Regions from separate parts of the Pseudoalteromonas sp. H103 genome, predicted to be linked through region 1. Evidence: predicted binding sites of a transcription regulator. Region 1 holds the regulator's gene; each other region holds the start of a gene.

Region 1 (5,377 bases):
TACAAACAAGCATTAGTCAGCTTAGCCCGTATAGCCGTTGACCGGGATCACTAACCTTAGTATGCATCTTAATTTTGATTAAGAGTAAACAAATCTCGAGCAACAAAAAAGCCTGCAAATGCAGGCTTTTTTATACTCAATTGGCTATTACGCCATGAAATCAACACCTTCTTTGATGTCTTTTTTCAGTGTTTCAAGCATATCGTTTTTAGCTTTTTCTTCAAATGCGCTTAGCTCGCCGTAAGAAAGAATTTCTTCTACGCCGTTTTTACCTAAACGTACTGGGTGAGCAAAGTACTCTGCATCGCCATTTTCAACAGCAACATATGCGTAATCTACTACGTCTTCACCTTGTAGGCCTTTAACTAAAGACATACAAAAACGCGCAGCAGCAGCACCCATAGATAATGTAGCAGAACCACCACCCGCTTTAGCATTTACAACTTCAGTACCTGCGTTTTGGATACGTGGAGTAAGTGCAGCTACTTCTTCATCAGTAAAGCTTACGCCTTCAACTTGAGAAAGTAGAGGAAGAATAGTTGTGCCTGAGTGACCGCCAATTACTGGTACTTTAACAGTTGCTACGTCTACGCCTTTAAGTTCAGCAACAAAAGCTTCTGAACGAATCACGTCAAGTGTAGTAATACCAAATACGCGTTTAGCGTCGTAAGTACCTGCTTTTTTAAATACTTCAGCAACAATTGGCACAGTGCCATTTACTGGGTTTGTAATAATACCTACAAACGCTTTAGGACAGCTTGCAACAATGCCTTCAGCTAATGTTTTGATGATGCCGGCATTTACGTTGAATAAATCCGCACGATCCATACCTGGCTTACGTGGCATACCCGCTGGGATAAGTACGATATCAGAACCTTCAAGCGCTTTATTTAAATCGTCTGCGCCAAAGCCTGCAACTTTAACATCTGTTGGGATGTGAGAAAGATCAACAGCAACACCTGGTACTACTGGTGCAACATCGTAAAGTGATAATTCAGAGCCAGCTGGTAAGCCTGTTTTTAATAATAAAGACAACGCTTGACCGATACCGCCTGCAGCACCTAATACAGCAACTTTCATTGGAATTCTCCGTAATTTGAGGTAGGAAATATTTGTGGCTCTTAAGATAATGAAATTAGCGACTAAAAACAAATTTATCCTGCTTATTTCAGGTATATTTTCGACCATAGTTGTAAACTTTGCTCGTTTATCGCATCAAACTGGCAAGTTAACTAAACAACTGCTGCATAATTATTCATTTTTGTGTAGAATTTGCATTATAAATAATAAAAATGAATAAAGACTATGCAACCACAAGATAAACAAGAAGCGTTAGTTAAAGCGTTTAAATCCCTTTTAAAAGAAGAAAACTTTGGCTCTCAAGGCGAAATAGTCGATGCTCTAAAAGAACAAGGCTTTGACAATATAAGCCAAAGTAAAGTGTCGCGTATGTTAAGCAAGTTTGGTGCTGTACGTACACGTAACGCAAAGCAAGAAATGGTTTACTGCTTACCGGCCGAAATGGGTGTACCAACAGCTAAAAGCCCGCTGCGTCAGCTTGTAATTGATATTATGCATAATGAAATGATGATTATCATCACGACAAGCCCTGGGGCTGCACAATTAATTGCACGTTTACTGGACTCATTAGGTAAAGCGGATGGTGTTTTAGGAACTATTGCAGGTGATGACACCATATTTATTGCTCCAGCAAAAATATCAGAAATAGACATTACGCTGGAGCGCGTTCGTATTTTATTTGATACGGTTTAAAGCTGCTTTAAAAAACCAATTGAGGGTGCAAAAAACGCAGACCCCATATCGGCTTGAGTAAAATCAAGCCAATGGTCATAACACTCCCCTGTCCCTAAGCGACTCGTAAGTACCTTTTCAAACGCACCACCCGATGCAGAGCAAGTAATACTTAGCATTCCTTGCTCATAAACATCGCCATAAGGCATGCTTTGATTGAGTAATAACGCATGACCATTTTCATCTTTTAATTCACTTCGCGATGCATGACTAGTGCTAATAGCTGGCTCAATGAGTGTATTATCTAAACGCGTACGCCCCATAATTTGCTCTTGCTCGCTCAGTGATAAGTGCTGCCATACAGTTAGGTCGTGTTTAAAACGCTGCACATGAATATAACTGCCCTGATCTTCAAAACTATTTGGCTTATTAACTAAAGCAGTTGCACGCTTTTGCCTGCCATGTGGCGTGTTGCCTCCATAAATAAAACCATTAAAGTCACGACCATCTAAAAAGCGAAAGTTACGAATTTGCTCCACCAACTCAACATCAGGGGCAAATAACTTTAAAATTTGTAGCGCAAATAAATGGTTAACGTCTTCTCGGTCTGAGCGTATTTGAATAAATAAATCACATGGCTGGGCACTCATAACAAAATCGCTATGGTTTATATTAGGAAAGCTTTGTAGTTCGCTAGGGATATATTCAGGCAAAATATGCGGCCAATACTGGGCGCCAATAGCAACCATGCACGAAAGCATAGACTCCGAGAACTGATCGCTAAACTCCTCCTCAATAGCGCTAACTCGTTTGAGTTTTGCACGCAACGATTCGTCCTGAGCGTCAAATACATTAAAAAATAGGTGCAAACCATGTAAGTTTGCTTCAGCACAAATCCCAGACTGCGCTTGCGCCATTGTTATTCCTTAGCTTTTTATATAACACAGCGAATAACACATTGATTATGATTCGAAAAAATTCACCGTGTGGGGTTTTATTTTTATAATAACCTGTTCATTTTTCTCAAATGACTGGCCATATTGTGCAGCAACTTCAATCTCTTGCTCTGCAATTACAACACTATAAACATAAGCAGAGCCAATAAATCGACGACTTAAAATAGTAATAGCTTGACCATTTTCATCGCAATTTTTACACGCTAACTCTATTTGATGAGGGCGAATATATAATTGCCCATTTTTAGTTTTGTGCGTATGCGCAACTTGCGATTTAACGACACCAAACGCCGTATTATATTCAGTTGCTGTTAATGCTTGTGCGTCTAAGTATATGCCCTGACCCAGAAACTCTGCAACCTCCTTTGACTTTGGCATAGCAAAAAGCGCTTCTGGTGAGCCCTGCTGAGCTATTTTACCTCTATGCATAATGGCAAGCGTGTCTGAAAAAGCAAAGGCCTCTTCTTTTGAGTGCGTAACGAATACAGCTGACACTTGCTGCGTTTTAATAATGCGACGGATATCAGCAATAAGCTCAAAACGCACTTGCGTATCAATATTAGAAAAGGGCTCATCGAGCAATAATAAACTAGGTTTATAAGCCAGTGCCCGCGCTATAGCTACACGTTGCTGCTGCCCACCAGAGAGCTGATGTGGAAAACGTTTTGCACAGCCGGTTAAGTGCACCAACTTAAGCATTTCCTCAACACGCGCGCGCTTTTGCTCTTTATTTGTTTTGTTTAGCCCAAACGCAATATTATCGGCCACTGTAAGGTGCGGAAACAACGCATAATCTTGAAACATCATTCCTATATTACGATGCTCTGGTGAGACAAACGATTGCTCGTCACTTACAAGCTTACCATCTATAAATATACTACCTTGATTAGTCTCTATTAACCCTGCAATTGCTTTTAATGTTGTTGTTTTGCCACAACCACTGGCACCAAGTAAGCAAACTATTTCGTCCTTACCAACCGTTAAATCTAAATTATGTAACACTTGCGTGGCACTGTAGTGATAGCTCACGCCTTGTAAAATTAAACTACTCATTTAACTGCGCTGCTCCATAGAACGGTTAATAAAATACAAAGGTATAAACCCAACAATAACAATAAATAATGCAGATATAGACGCAAGCTCTAATTGCTCATCACTCACGTACTGAAAAACATGTGTCGCTAAACTTTCAAAGTTAAAAGGTCGCAACAGCAAAGCTGCTGGCAGTTCTTTCATGCATTCAATAAACACTAATAACGCAGCGGTCAGTAACCCTCTTCGTAGTAAAGGTAAATGCACTAAACGCAGTGTTTGCCCTAAGCTTTTACCCATAGATTGGCTGGCCATATCGAGCGAGGGGCTGATCCGTACAAAGCTTGACTCTATTGCACCATGAGCAATGGCATAAAAACGCACAACATAAGCGAGTATGATGGTTAAAATACTGCCTGTAAGTAATAAACCTATATCTAAGTTATAGGGCTCTAGCGCTGTATTAATAGAGTTTTCTAGTAAAGTAAGCGGCAGTAACACCGCAATTGCAAGCACAGTACCTGGTAGCGCATAACCTGTACTTGCTAACCGACCTGGTATTAAAGGATATGTTTGTTTTGCTACGCGTTGATAAAACACCACAAAGATACTCAATACAATAGTTGCAACACTCACTATTGCTGCCACTTTTAAGCTTTGCCACGCGTAGCTAAAAAATGCGGCATTCCATGCCTTATCAAAGTAAGTAATTGCATAACTCAAAAGCACAGTAATAGGAATAATAAACGCAAGGATTAAAATAGCACTACAAAATAATGTAGCTAACCATGCTGACTTACCTTTTAGAATATATAACGACTCACTATTAACACCTGATTGGCGCTCAAACACGGCTTGCTTGCGGCGACTAAAGCGTTCGGCCATTAATGCTAAAAATAGAAGTAGCAGCATGACACCCGATATTTTGGCAGCCGCTGTTAATGAGTAATAACCAAACCACGTATCGTAAACTGCAGTCGTTAATGTACTTACGGCAAAATAACTAACGGTTGCAAAGTCAGCCATGGTTTCCATACTAATCAGTGCAAGTGCCGCGACTATAGCCCCACGCGAAAGCACTAAACTCACCCTAAAAAAGCTCTGCCAAGGAGACAAGCCCATTAGTTGGCTGGCTTGCACTAACTTAAATGACTGTTCACGAAGAGCCGTTTTAAAGATTAAAAACAAATATGGGTAAAGCACTAAGGCAATCATGACTATTGCACCAGGTAAAGTGCGTATATCAAAAAACCAATAATCGTTAGGGGATTGCCAGCCAAACCACTCTCTGAGGGCTATTTGAACAGGGCCTGCGTAATCAAGTAAGTCGGTATAAACATAAGCAATTATGTAGGTCGGCATAGCAAGTGGCAGCATAAGTGCCCATTCAAATTGCTTTTTACCAGGAAAGTGACAATACGCAGTGAGCCAGCCAAGCGGTAACGCAATAACGCAGCTAAGCACAGACACACCAACAACAAGCAGTACCGTATTTAAAATATAATCCCACAGCACTGTATTCCAAAGGTGAGAAAACACCTCAGAGTCGCCTTGTAAGGATTCAAGTAATAGAAAAAACACCGGGGCCGACAGTATTAAGCCTGTTGCCCACGAAAATAGCTGCCATTTCGACAGCT
Region 2 (5,377 bases), 150 kb from region 1:
CTTGGCCGTGGTGGCACAGATACCTCAGCAGTAGAAATTGCCGGCGCAATAAAAGCTGATGAATGCCAGATCTATACAGACGTTGATGGCGTATATACTACAGATCCTCGTGTTGAACCTAATGCACGGCGAATGAGCCAAGTAACCTTTGCTGAAATGCTAGAGATGGCCAGTTTAGGCGCTAAAGTATTGCACATTCGCTCTGTTGAGGCGGCAGGTAAACACAATGTTCCGCTTAGGGTGCTTTCAAGCTTTAACCCTGATGAAGGCACATTAATTAGCTTTGAGGAAAGCGATATGCCAAGTAAGGTTGTTTCGGGTATTGCGTTTAATCGCGACGAATGTTTAATTAAGGTACAAGGTATGCCAAGCGGCACTCAGTACCTTGCAAAAATTTTGAAACTTTTTGCCGATAATGGCGTCGAAATAGATATGATTAATCAAGATAATCATAACTTTGAAAAAATAGACTATGCTTTTACTGTGCACTCGAATGACTATCTGCAAGCGCTTGAATTAATTACTGAGCAACAAGCTCAATTAAGCGCTGATAATATTAGCGGATTAACCACAGTGGCTAAAGTGTCTGCTGTTGGAATGGGTATGAAATCGCATTCTGGTGTAGCTAGTTTATTTTTTGATGCATTAGCGCAGGAAAATATTAACGTGGTTTTAGTCTCTACGTCAGAGATTAAAATTTCAGTTTTAATAGATGAAAAGTACCTAGAGTTGGCTGTTCGTGCATTACATAAAACATTTTTAACGGAAAATGAGTAGTTTGGGAGTTTTTACTTACTTTTCAATCGATTTTTCATTAATATGTTTAAGCGGAATCTTATAATTTTTATTGGAACATGGGAGCAAGAGAATGCTAATACTAACTCGTAGAGTAGGTGAAACCCTAATGATTGGTGACGAAGTAACAGTTACCGTTCTAGGTGTTAAAGGAAATCAAGTTCGAATTGGTGTTAATGCACCTAAAGACGTATCTGTGCACCGTGAAGAGATTTACATGCGCATACAAGCTGAGAAGTCGAACCCTAATCCGGGCAATGCTTAATCAACACGTATACGTAGTTGAGTAATTTACTCAGCTAGTTAAAAAGCCACTCACTGAGTGGCTTTTTTGTTTATAAAATCGAGTGTTTCTGGGCTTAGTATTTGTTTTGAGATGTATTGCATACCGCTTTTATTTTTAATTAACAAACCGTTTGGTGTATTTACTACCTCAGTTATATCTTGCCATGCTAGTTGGTAGCTTTTGTAATGATTAGAGGATTTAATCCCTTCATCATCAAAAGTGAGCGTAACCTCGGAGCCTGATGCTCTGCTAAACATTTGCCTAGTAACCCACCAAGGTCGGCGGTAGTAAAATGCTACGCATTCCAGCACGGCTAACATGATCATAAATGTACCTAGGTAATGATCGTCCAATCCATAAATCCCAAATAAACCAAGTGCAATAAGTAGTACTAGTAAAAAATACTTGGGTTTGGCGCGTTTACTATAAGGAAGCGACTCGTCAAAGCACTCGTAAAAATAAGGTTTATCAAGCGTGTAGGTAGTTGTGAATGCCATATTGTATTTACTTAAAGCGTATTTTTTGACATTTTAACAGTAAGCCCCTAAATGAGCAGCTTTAAAGTGAGGATTTTATTGCAGGCACAAAAAAACGGCTCGTAAGCCGCTTTTTTCTAAAGGCGAAGAATTAACAGTTAGTTTCTTCTGCGTTAACGCCTTCTTTTACATTTTCACATGCATCTTCAACAGAGTTTTGCACGTCAGTTACTGCTTCATCAATACGCTCACCAGCTTCTTCTGCGTGGTTGTCTTCACAACCCATCATGAAAAAACCTGCAAATACTGCGATTAGTGCTGCTTTTAAAGTTGTAGAGTTCATAGTGTAATTCCTTGTAAGTATTAATTAATTTAGTGTTTGTTAGTCGTATGCCTTATCTACCTGGGTGATTTACCACGTAGCGCACCTGAAACTAATGAAATCACTAAAAGTACTAAAAAGATAAAAAATATAATTTTTGCTATACCAGCTGCGGCACCTGCTATGCCACCAAAACCTAACACTGCAGCGATTAAAGCAATAACTAAAAATGTGATTGTCCAGCGTAACATTGTCTTCTCCTTGGTTTATCAAATCGTTCGAAATAACTAATGCCAGTTACATGCCAGTTTATTTTATTGTTATTTATCAATTGCTTAATTGTTTTTTGATAATTATAGGTAACTATTGGCTTAGTAATTTTTACGCTTTGTTATGTAACTTATTCACACCTATGTAATTTTAGTAAACAAGATATATAGATAGCTAAGTTTAACGTTTTTTGGTAAGACCAATTTACATTTTATCAATTGGCTTTAACGTTACTATACCTGTAACGCGCTATTTTTAATGGTATTTATGGATTGTTAAAGTTATGGATATAACCTTTGCCTATAACCGTTATTTTTATCATCTATACGTAGTAGTGTTTATGGCTGTTTTAGCTATGTTAACCAAGGGGGTGATATGTTATTTTTATTTTAATTGGTTTTACCAATTTACAAGGTGTAGACAAAGCTATTAGTTTTGTTATCATCCAGTGAATAATTATTTAAATAAATCGATTTTTTATTTCGATGTGGGTTTTAAGGGGGAGAGTAATGGATATAGGTGCTCTACTTACAACTGCAGGTAGCTTAATGCTAACCGGTATGGTTGGGGTGTTTGTATTTTTGTCGATATTAATTGGTGCGGTTGTTCTTATGTCTAACTTGATTGCGCGTTTTAGCGAACCAGAAGTGACAACACCAGTTAAATCACCGTCTTTTAAATCTCAAGGTGTGCCTAGTGAGCACATCGCTGCTATTAGTGCTGCCATTGCTCAGTACAAATCAAATAATAACTAAGGGGCACACACATGGCTAAATTAAAGTTAACAGAATTAGTATTACGCGACGCTCACCAGTCTTTATTAGCAACACGTATGCGTTTAGACGACATGCTTCCTATTGCAAGCAAGTTAGATGATGCAGGTTATTGGTCGATTGAATCATGGGGCGGCGCAACATTTGATTCATGTATTCGTTATTTAGGTGAAGATCCGTGGGAGCGTATTCGTGCACTTAAAAAGGCAATGCCAAACACTAAACAGCAAATGCTATTACGCGGCCAAAACCTATTAGGTTACCGTCATTATGCTGATGACGTAGTTGAAAAGTTTGTAGAGCGCGCACACAAAAACGGTGTTGATGTATTTCGTATTTTTGATGCAATGAACGACGTACGTAACCTAGAAACTGCAATTAAGGCGGCTGTTAAAGTTGGCGCGCATGCGCAAGGTACTATTTCGTATACAGTAAGCCCAGTCCATACGCTTGATATGTGGCTCACTCTTGCAAAACAGCTTGAAGATATGGGTTGTCACTCAATTTGTATTAAAGATATGGCGGGTTTATTAAAGCCATACGATGCAGAAGAGCTTATCAAAGCACTTAAAGAAACTGTGTCTGTTCCTATTGCTATGCAGTGTCATGCTACTACGGGGCTAAGTACTGCAACGTATCAAAAAGCAATTGATGCAGGTATTGATATGCTTGATACCGCTATTTCTTCTATGAGTATGACTTATGGTCACTCTGCAACAGAAACTATTGTAGCGATTGTTGAAGGAACTGCTCGCGATACCGAGCTTGATTTAAATCAGCTTGAAGAGATAGCGGCTTACTTTAGGGACGTACGTAAAAAATACGCTGCGTTTGAAGGTAGCCTTAAAGGGGTTGATGGACGAATCTTATTAGCTCAAGTACCTGGTGGCATGTTAACTAACATGGAAAACCAACTTAAAGAGCAAGGCGCTGCCGATAAGCTAAATGAAGTGTTACTTGAGATCCCACGTGTACGTGAAGACTTAGGCTTTATTCCACTTGTAACACCAACATCGCAAATTGTAGGTACACAAGCTGTACTTAATGTGCTTACTGGCGAGCGTTACAAAACAATTACCAAAGAAACTGCCGGTGTACTAAAAGGTGAGTATGGCTTAACGCCAGCACCTATGAACAAAGAGCTGCAAGAGCGAGTGCTTGATGGTAGCGAAGTTATTACATGTCGTCCTGCTGATAAGATACAGCCAGAACTTGCAACGCTTGAAGCTGAGTTACTTAAAGAGGCAAAAGAGCAAGGCTTAACGCTTTGTGATGATCAAATAGACGATGTACTAACTTATGCGTTATTCCCACAAGTTGGCCTTAAATTTATTAAAAACCGTAATAACCCAGATGCGTTTGAAGCAGTACCAAGTGCTGACGATGAAGCGAATAAACCGGCTGCAAAACCAGCAGGTAAAAATAGCGTAAAAGCAGAGCAATACAGCGTTAAGGTAGACGGTAAAGTTTATGATGTAGTTGTAGCGCAAGGCGGAGAGCTTAAAGAAGTAACCCTTAAAGACTCTGAGCATTTACCTCAGTCTGCATCGGTTGCTTCTGGCGAAACTTTGAATGCACCATTAGCCGGTAATATTTTTAAAGTAAAAGTAAAAGCGGGCCAAGTAGTTAACGAAGGTGATGTAGTTGTAATTATGGAAGCCATGAAAATGGAAACCGAAGTACGTGCAATGCATACCGGTACTATAGCTGAAGTGCTTGTTTCTGAGGGTGACTCGGTAACAACAGGCGACGCAATTATAGCGTTAGCTTAAGGGAGAGTTTAAATGGAAGCACTTTTAAACCTTTGGCATGCTACAGGTATTGCTAACTTTACGTTTCCTGGTTTGATAATGATTGCAGTAGGGTGCTTATTATTGTTTTTAGCAATTGCTAAAAACTTTGAGCCACTGTTACTACTGCCTATTGGCTTTGGCGCAATACTTACTAATATTCCTGTGGCGGGTTTGTCAGATCCCGGTGGTTTACTTTACTACGTTTATTACGTTGGTATTGATACGGGAATATTCCCGTTATTAATCTTTATGGGCGTGGGGGCATTAACAGACTTTAGTGCGCTAATTGCTAATCCGCGTATGTTATTACTTGGTGCTGCTGCGCAGTTTGGTATTTTTGCAACGTTGTTTGGTGCAATACTATTAAACTATGTGCCTGGTTTTGAATTTACCTTACAAGATGCCTCAGCTATTGCCATTATTGGTGGTGCCGATGGCCCTACAGCAATATTTTTAGCCTCGAAGCTTGCACCAGATTTACTTGGTGCAATAGCTGTAGCGGCTTACTCTTACATGGCACTTGTACCAATTATTCAACCGCCAATTATGCGTGCGCTAACAACACCTCAAGAGCGTCAAATTAAAATGCCTGAGCTGCGCAAAGTATCTAAAAAAGAGAAAATTGTATTTCCTCTAATGGTGCTTAGCTTAACTGCGATGTT
Region 3 (5,377 bases), on a different contig from region 1:
TTATAAGATACAGCCCAACTATTTGCAGACATACTGTATTTAATATCAGTGGTATCAAGTGCTTTTTTTACTTTATCTACAGAGCGCCCAGCAAGTTGGCCGTTTGAGTCAATGTACTGAAAATCAGGAAAAACTTCAGTCACAATAGTAACTTCAGCTGCATTAACCCTTATGCATGCAAAACACAGTATAAGTAAATACAACTTCATTTAATTACGCCTCAAAACTATAAATGGGTATAAACCAACTATAGTTGAGGGTAACCGTACCGCTAGTTTTTAGTCTAATAAATCTAGCCCTATACGCTGATAGGACTAGATTTTTTAAGTTTTAACTTGCTACTTATTCATCGCACTAATTAAAAATGCTGAAATTTTAGCCCCTTCGCGTAAAGTTGTTTCTGAACTTGATTGACCTACTAAAGAGCTGTCGGTAAATGGGGCTATTTCCATCATATCAGCGCCAGTAATAGGAAACTCATCGGCAATGGCCGATAAAATATCAAGTGCGTGCTGTGGGGTTAAACCATTATCTTCTGGCGTGCCAGTGGCTGATGCAAATTCGGCATCTAGCGCATCTATATCAAAGCTTACGTAAACTTCATCTACATTATCTGCTTTTAGCTGTGCAATGGTTTCGGCAGCAACCGCTTTAGCACCACGTTCTATTATTTCAGCAGCCCAATGCTGCTTTACACCAAAGGTGCTTTCCCAATGCACTTTTGGTTTACCGCTTGAACGAATACCAAATTGAATTAAATGATGAGGTGCCGGTAAAAATTCTAAAATATGTGTACACCACGAACCAAAGCATAAATCTATACCTAAACGCTCTACTAATAAGTCGGTGTGCGCATCAAAATGAATAATTGCAGTACGCTTACCTTGCTCGCGCTTTGCTTTTAAATAGGCTTTAGTTAGCGGATAGCTAATTGAATGATCGCCACCAATACCAAATATACCTTTATCTTTAAACGTCGCATAAAAGCTATCACACACGTCTTCAGTAATAGAAAGCGGGCTTACGTAATAGTCATTATTTTCATCGCCGTAAAGGGCTTTTTGACAATTAGAAATAGTTGCATTGTTTAAGTATTTATCATGCAATAAATGAGGGATTACACGTACATCACCTAAATCGAATGAGTGACACTGCGGTTGTTGATCTATAAGCGCAGAGCGTACAAATAACGGCCCCCAGTTTGCACCACGTAAAATACCACCACCACAATCTGAGCTAATGCCCAGCATAACCGCTTTGTGAGGCGAGTTTGGTAACTCATTTAAAGAGTCGCGCCAAAGTGGATCTACATTTTCGGTTTGCCCATAAAGCTTATTACGAAGTGCGGCTTTGCGCTCTTTAGCTGTATTTACAGTAAATACGCCATCACCAGGAGAGCACAAGCAGTGCTCAACTTTATTTTTAAATGCTTGAAATTGTGTGCTCATAATAAACCTCTATAAACTTTTACTGTGTGAAACTGAATTATTTTGATTAGTTATGCAAAAAGATAAAAAATACCTAAACTTTAATTTAATTTTAATAAACCATTTTTTGCGCTCTAAAAACGCAGCGGCAAGGGTCTAAATAAAGTTAAAATAAAACATTAAACATATGAATTTTAATAACTTTAACTCTGTTTTTAATCAGTAAACATTAGTGTGTTATTGCTCTTTCCCGATACATATAATGTCTGCATGGGCAAGTCAACAGCGCCTTTGCTTATACCGGTTAAGTGCTTGATTGAATATTCAAAGTAGATGAATAAATCGTTGTATCTTAATATTTTTAAAGGGGATTAATGCAAAACGGACAAACGTCCTGTACTTGGTAAACGTTTATGGCAATGATGCTAGATTGACAACAAATTTTTATAAAAGGTTTAGTTATGGAAAAGGTATTTCACTTAGGACTATGTATTGACGATCTTAAAGGTGCAAAACTTGCGATTGTACCGGGCGATCCTGATCGTGCAGCACGTATTTCACAATTCCTAGACAACCCAACCTGCCTAGCTCAAACTCGCGAATTTCATGTGTATTTAGGTCAGTTAAATGGCCACTCAGTAGTGGTATGTTCAACTGGTATTGGCGGTCCATCTACATCGATTGCTGTAGAAGAATTAGCGCAACTTGGCGTGCGTAAATTTTTACGTATTGGTACTACAGGCGCTATTCAGCCACACATTAATGAAGGCGAAATTTTAATTAGCCAAGCATCTGTACGTTTAGATGGTGCAAGCCAACATTTTGCACCGCTTAGCTACCCTGCGGTATCTGACTTTTACGCAACACAAGCTATGGTACAAGCGTGTAAAAACCTAGATATTGACTTTCATATTGGTATTACCGCTTCAAGCGATACGTTCTACCCAGGGCAAGAGCGTTACGATACACACTCTGGCTATGTACCAAAGTCATTACAAGGTAGCTGTGAAGAGTGGCAAAACCTAGGCGTGATGAACTACGAAATGGAGTCGGCTACATTATTTACAATGTGTGCAGCTCTTGGCTTACAAGCTGCGTGTGTTGCGGGTGTACTTGTTAACCGTACTCGTCAAGAAATTCCAAATGTAGATCACGGCGAAATTGAAAGAAAATCAGTAGCAGTCGTATTAGAAGCTGCAAAAGTACTATTAGGCTAATCCCTTCTTAGCACTTTAATTAAACGAATAAAGCACAGCAATTGCTGTGCTTTATTGTTTTTGGCAGGTTATTTTAACCAGAGTTCAGGTTATCTTAGCTCTGCGCTAATCACTTCTATTTCAGGTAGGTTGTCAAAGCTTGCAAGTACGGCACGTGCCACTCCACCTTGATTTTCATGACCTTGTGTTTCTAAAAGGGTGATTGATTTAACCGTATTACCATTAAAGCTAAGCCCCGCTAAAAACAGCTGACTAAGCGCACTTTGCAGTGGCGAAAGGCTTGGGCTATAGGCTGCATTTTCTGCGTAACTGCCGTAAAAATCACCATCATCAAAGGTACTAATTTTAACAGCACTAAAGTTTTGGCTATAGGGTACATATGCATTTAGCGCCATGACTGCTAATTTGCCATCAAGCGCAGTATTAGCAAACTCTTGCTGCTGAGGCTTTGGATTAAACAAACTAAACTCGTTGCCTAAATCGGTAGGCCCAAATGAATGTGGTAATAACTCAGCGAGTTTAAAATGTTGCTCTGGCAGTAAAATATCAAATTCTTTAGCGTCGGCCAGCTCGTTCATAAACTGCCTACAGTAACCACACGGTGCATCACTAATTGCTATTTTAACTATTTTTTTAGCGCCATTTAACCACGCATTATTAATAGCCGACTGCTCTGCATGCACCACTAGACTAAGTGCTTGATGGTCAAACTCTACATTAGCACCAAAATAAAAATTTACATCTCCTTGCTCATCAAGCGCTTTAACAATAGCACCCACATGAAAGTGTGAAACGGGAGCCACTGAAAATTCAGAGGCAAGCGGTACCAAACCTTGTAATAACGCATCATCAGATACATTAAATTGCGCGCATAGTTGTTTAATATTTTTAGAATTTAAGATGCCGCGTTGGGCTTTTAATTGACTACGTAAAGCTTGAGTTTGCGCTACGCTTAAAGAGATATGTGAATTTGTAAGAGCTGTGTCTTGTTGCACAGTAAAAGTTGCTGAAGCCATAACATATTATAATTATTCAATGGCTAAGTAGTTTAAAAGGTTAAGGCCCAAATTGCTAGGCCATTAAACGCAAAAAAAGGGAACACAGCGTGTTCCCTTTTAAAATACCGATTACATTAAATTAGTGATTTACTATCACTATAATAAAATCACGTATTAACCTGTATTACGCATACCTGCCGCAATACCTGTCATGGTGATCATTAATGCATTATCAATGTCGCCTTCGCTGCCTTTTTCGCTTGAGCGTGCACGTCGTAGTAGCTCAACTTGCAGTACATTAAGCGGATCGGTGTACGGATTACGAAGCCCAATAGACTCTTTGATCCATGGTTGGTCCGCTAATAAGCTTTTTTGCGGGCTGAGTGACTGAACAAGGCTAATCGCTTCTTCAAGCTCTTTACGCAGTGACACACCCAGTGGTTTGTACATATCCTCCACCAGCGCGTTATCGTAATGCTCACTTAACCAGCTGTCGGCTTTACTAAATACCATTTCTAGCATTTCTAGGCGCGCTCTGAAAAACGGCCATTGCAGGCTCATTTCATGTAGCGTTTCAAGTCCATACTTATCAAGCGCTGCTTTTAAGCCTGTTAAGGCACCTAGCCATGCAGGTAGCATTAAACGGTTTTGACTCCATGCAAAAATCCACGGAATGGCACGTAAACTTTCTACGCCACCATTTGGATTACGCTTAGCAGGGCGTGAGCCTAATGGTAATTTAGACAGCTCAAGCTCTGGAGTTGCCATTCTAAAGTAAGGTACAAAGTTTTCATCATGACGAACTACATTACGGTAGTGCTCACACGACTCCTCACTTATTAACTTCATTACTTCACGCCACTGCGGTTTTGGCTCCGGTGGTGGTAATAAGTTGCTTTGCAGTACTGCACCTGCGTAAATATTTAAGCTTTGTAGTGCTACATCAGGTAAACCAAACTTAAAGCGGATCATTTCGCCTTGCTCAGTTACACGTAAGCCGCCTTTTAAAGAACCCGGTGGTTGTGAATGAAGCGCTTGAGCAGCCGGTGCTCCGCCACGCCCAACTGTACCGCCACGGCCGTGGAATAAAACAAGCTCAATGCCACGCTCATCGGCAAGCTGTACTAATTTATCCATTGCCTCGTACTGCGCCCAACCTGCAGCCATCATGCCCGCATCTTTAGCAGAATCTGAATAACCAATCATTACATTTTGAGTGTTTTTAATGTGCCCACGGTACCACACGTTATCAAGCAGTGTAGTAATTACATCGCTACCCGCATTTAAATCATCAAGTGTTTCAAACAATGGTGCAACAGGTAAATCAAACTGACAGCCACTTTCTTTTAACAGTAGTTGTACCGCTAAAATATCAGAAGCAGTGCGCGCCATTGAAATGATGTATAAGCCAAATGTTTTTTCATCTTGCTTTGCAATTACATCGAAGGTGTCGAGCACTTCTTGCACATCTGGACTTGGTTGCCAATTTTTAGGAATTAGCGGGCGACGAGAATTAAGCTCGGTAAGCAAAAATGCTTGTTTATCTTGCTCTTGCCATTGGTTGTAATCACCTAAGCCTAAATGACGTGTTAACTCAGAGAATACATCGCTGTGACGATCAGAATCTTGGCGCACATCTAACTTAGCTAAACGCAGGCCAAAGCTGTTAATACGGTGCAGTAAATCAAGTAATAAGCCATCTGCGACTACTTTCATGTTGCACTTTAATAGCGAG

What was found. The regulator ArgR, encoded in region 1, controls arginine synthesis, uptake and breakdown. The targets are predictions, from matches to a motif close to ANTGAATANNTATTCANT.
Region 2: ATS74_RS14260 (OadG family protein) is a predicted target of ArgR. The motif match lies at 2,597-2,614, and genes of this name have one in related genera.
Region 3: ATS74_RS15945 (arginase family protein) is a predicted target of ArgR. The motif match lies at 1,490-1,507, and genes of this name have one in related genera.

What each region holds. Positions count from the first base shown of each region.
Region 1 is NZ_LOFG01000016.1:303,928-309,304, reverse strand. It holds gene ispB (octaprenyl diphosphate synthase) at 1-54, shown strand, start outside; gene mdh (malate dehydrogenase) at 148-1,080, opposite strand; gene argR (transcriptional regulator ArgR) at 1,306-1,773, shown strand; gene ATS74_RS13565 (Dyp-type peroxidase) at 1,770-2,669, opposite strand; gene ATS74_RS13560 (ABC transporter ATP-binding protein) at 2,715-3,761, opposite strand; gene ATS74_RS13555 (ABC transporter permease) at 3,762-5,377, opposite strand, start outside.
Region 2 is NZ_LOFG01000016.1:451,588-456,964, forward strand. It holds gene ATS74_RS14240 (aspartate kinase) at 1-777, shown strand, start outside; gene csrA (carbon storage regulator CsrA) at 869-1,060, shown strand; gene ATS74_RS14250 (YcxB family protein) at 1,111-1,578, opposite strand; gene ATS74_RS14255 (hypothetical protein) at 1,709-1,900, opposite strand; gene ATS74_RS19760 (DUF1328 domain-containing protein) at 1,957-2,130, opposite strand; gene ATS74_RS14260 (OadG family protein) at 2,659-2,904, shown strand; gene oadA (sodium-extruding oxaloacetate decarboxylase subunit alpha) at 2,916-4,694, shown strand; gene ATS74_RS14270 (sodium ion-translocating decarboxylase subunit beta) at 4,707-5,377, shown strand, end outside.
Region 3 is NZ_LOFG01000018.1:73,392-78,768, forward strand. It holds gene ATS74_RS15940 (substrate-binding periplasmic protein) at 1-209, opposite strand, end outside; gene ATS74_RS15945 (arginase family protein) at 339-1,448, opposite strand; gene udp (uridine phosphorylase) at 1,889-2,644, shown strand; gene cdd (cytidine deaminase) at 2,734-3,660, opposite strand; gene ppc (phosphoenolpyruvate carboxylase) at 3,817-5,377, opposite strand, start outside.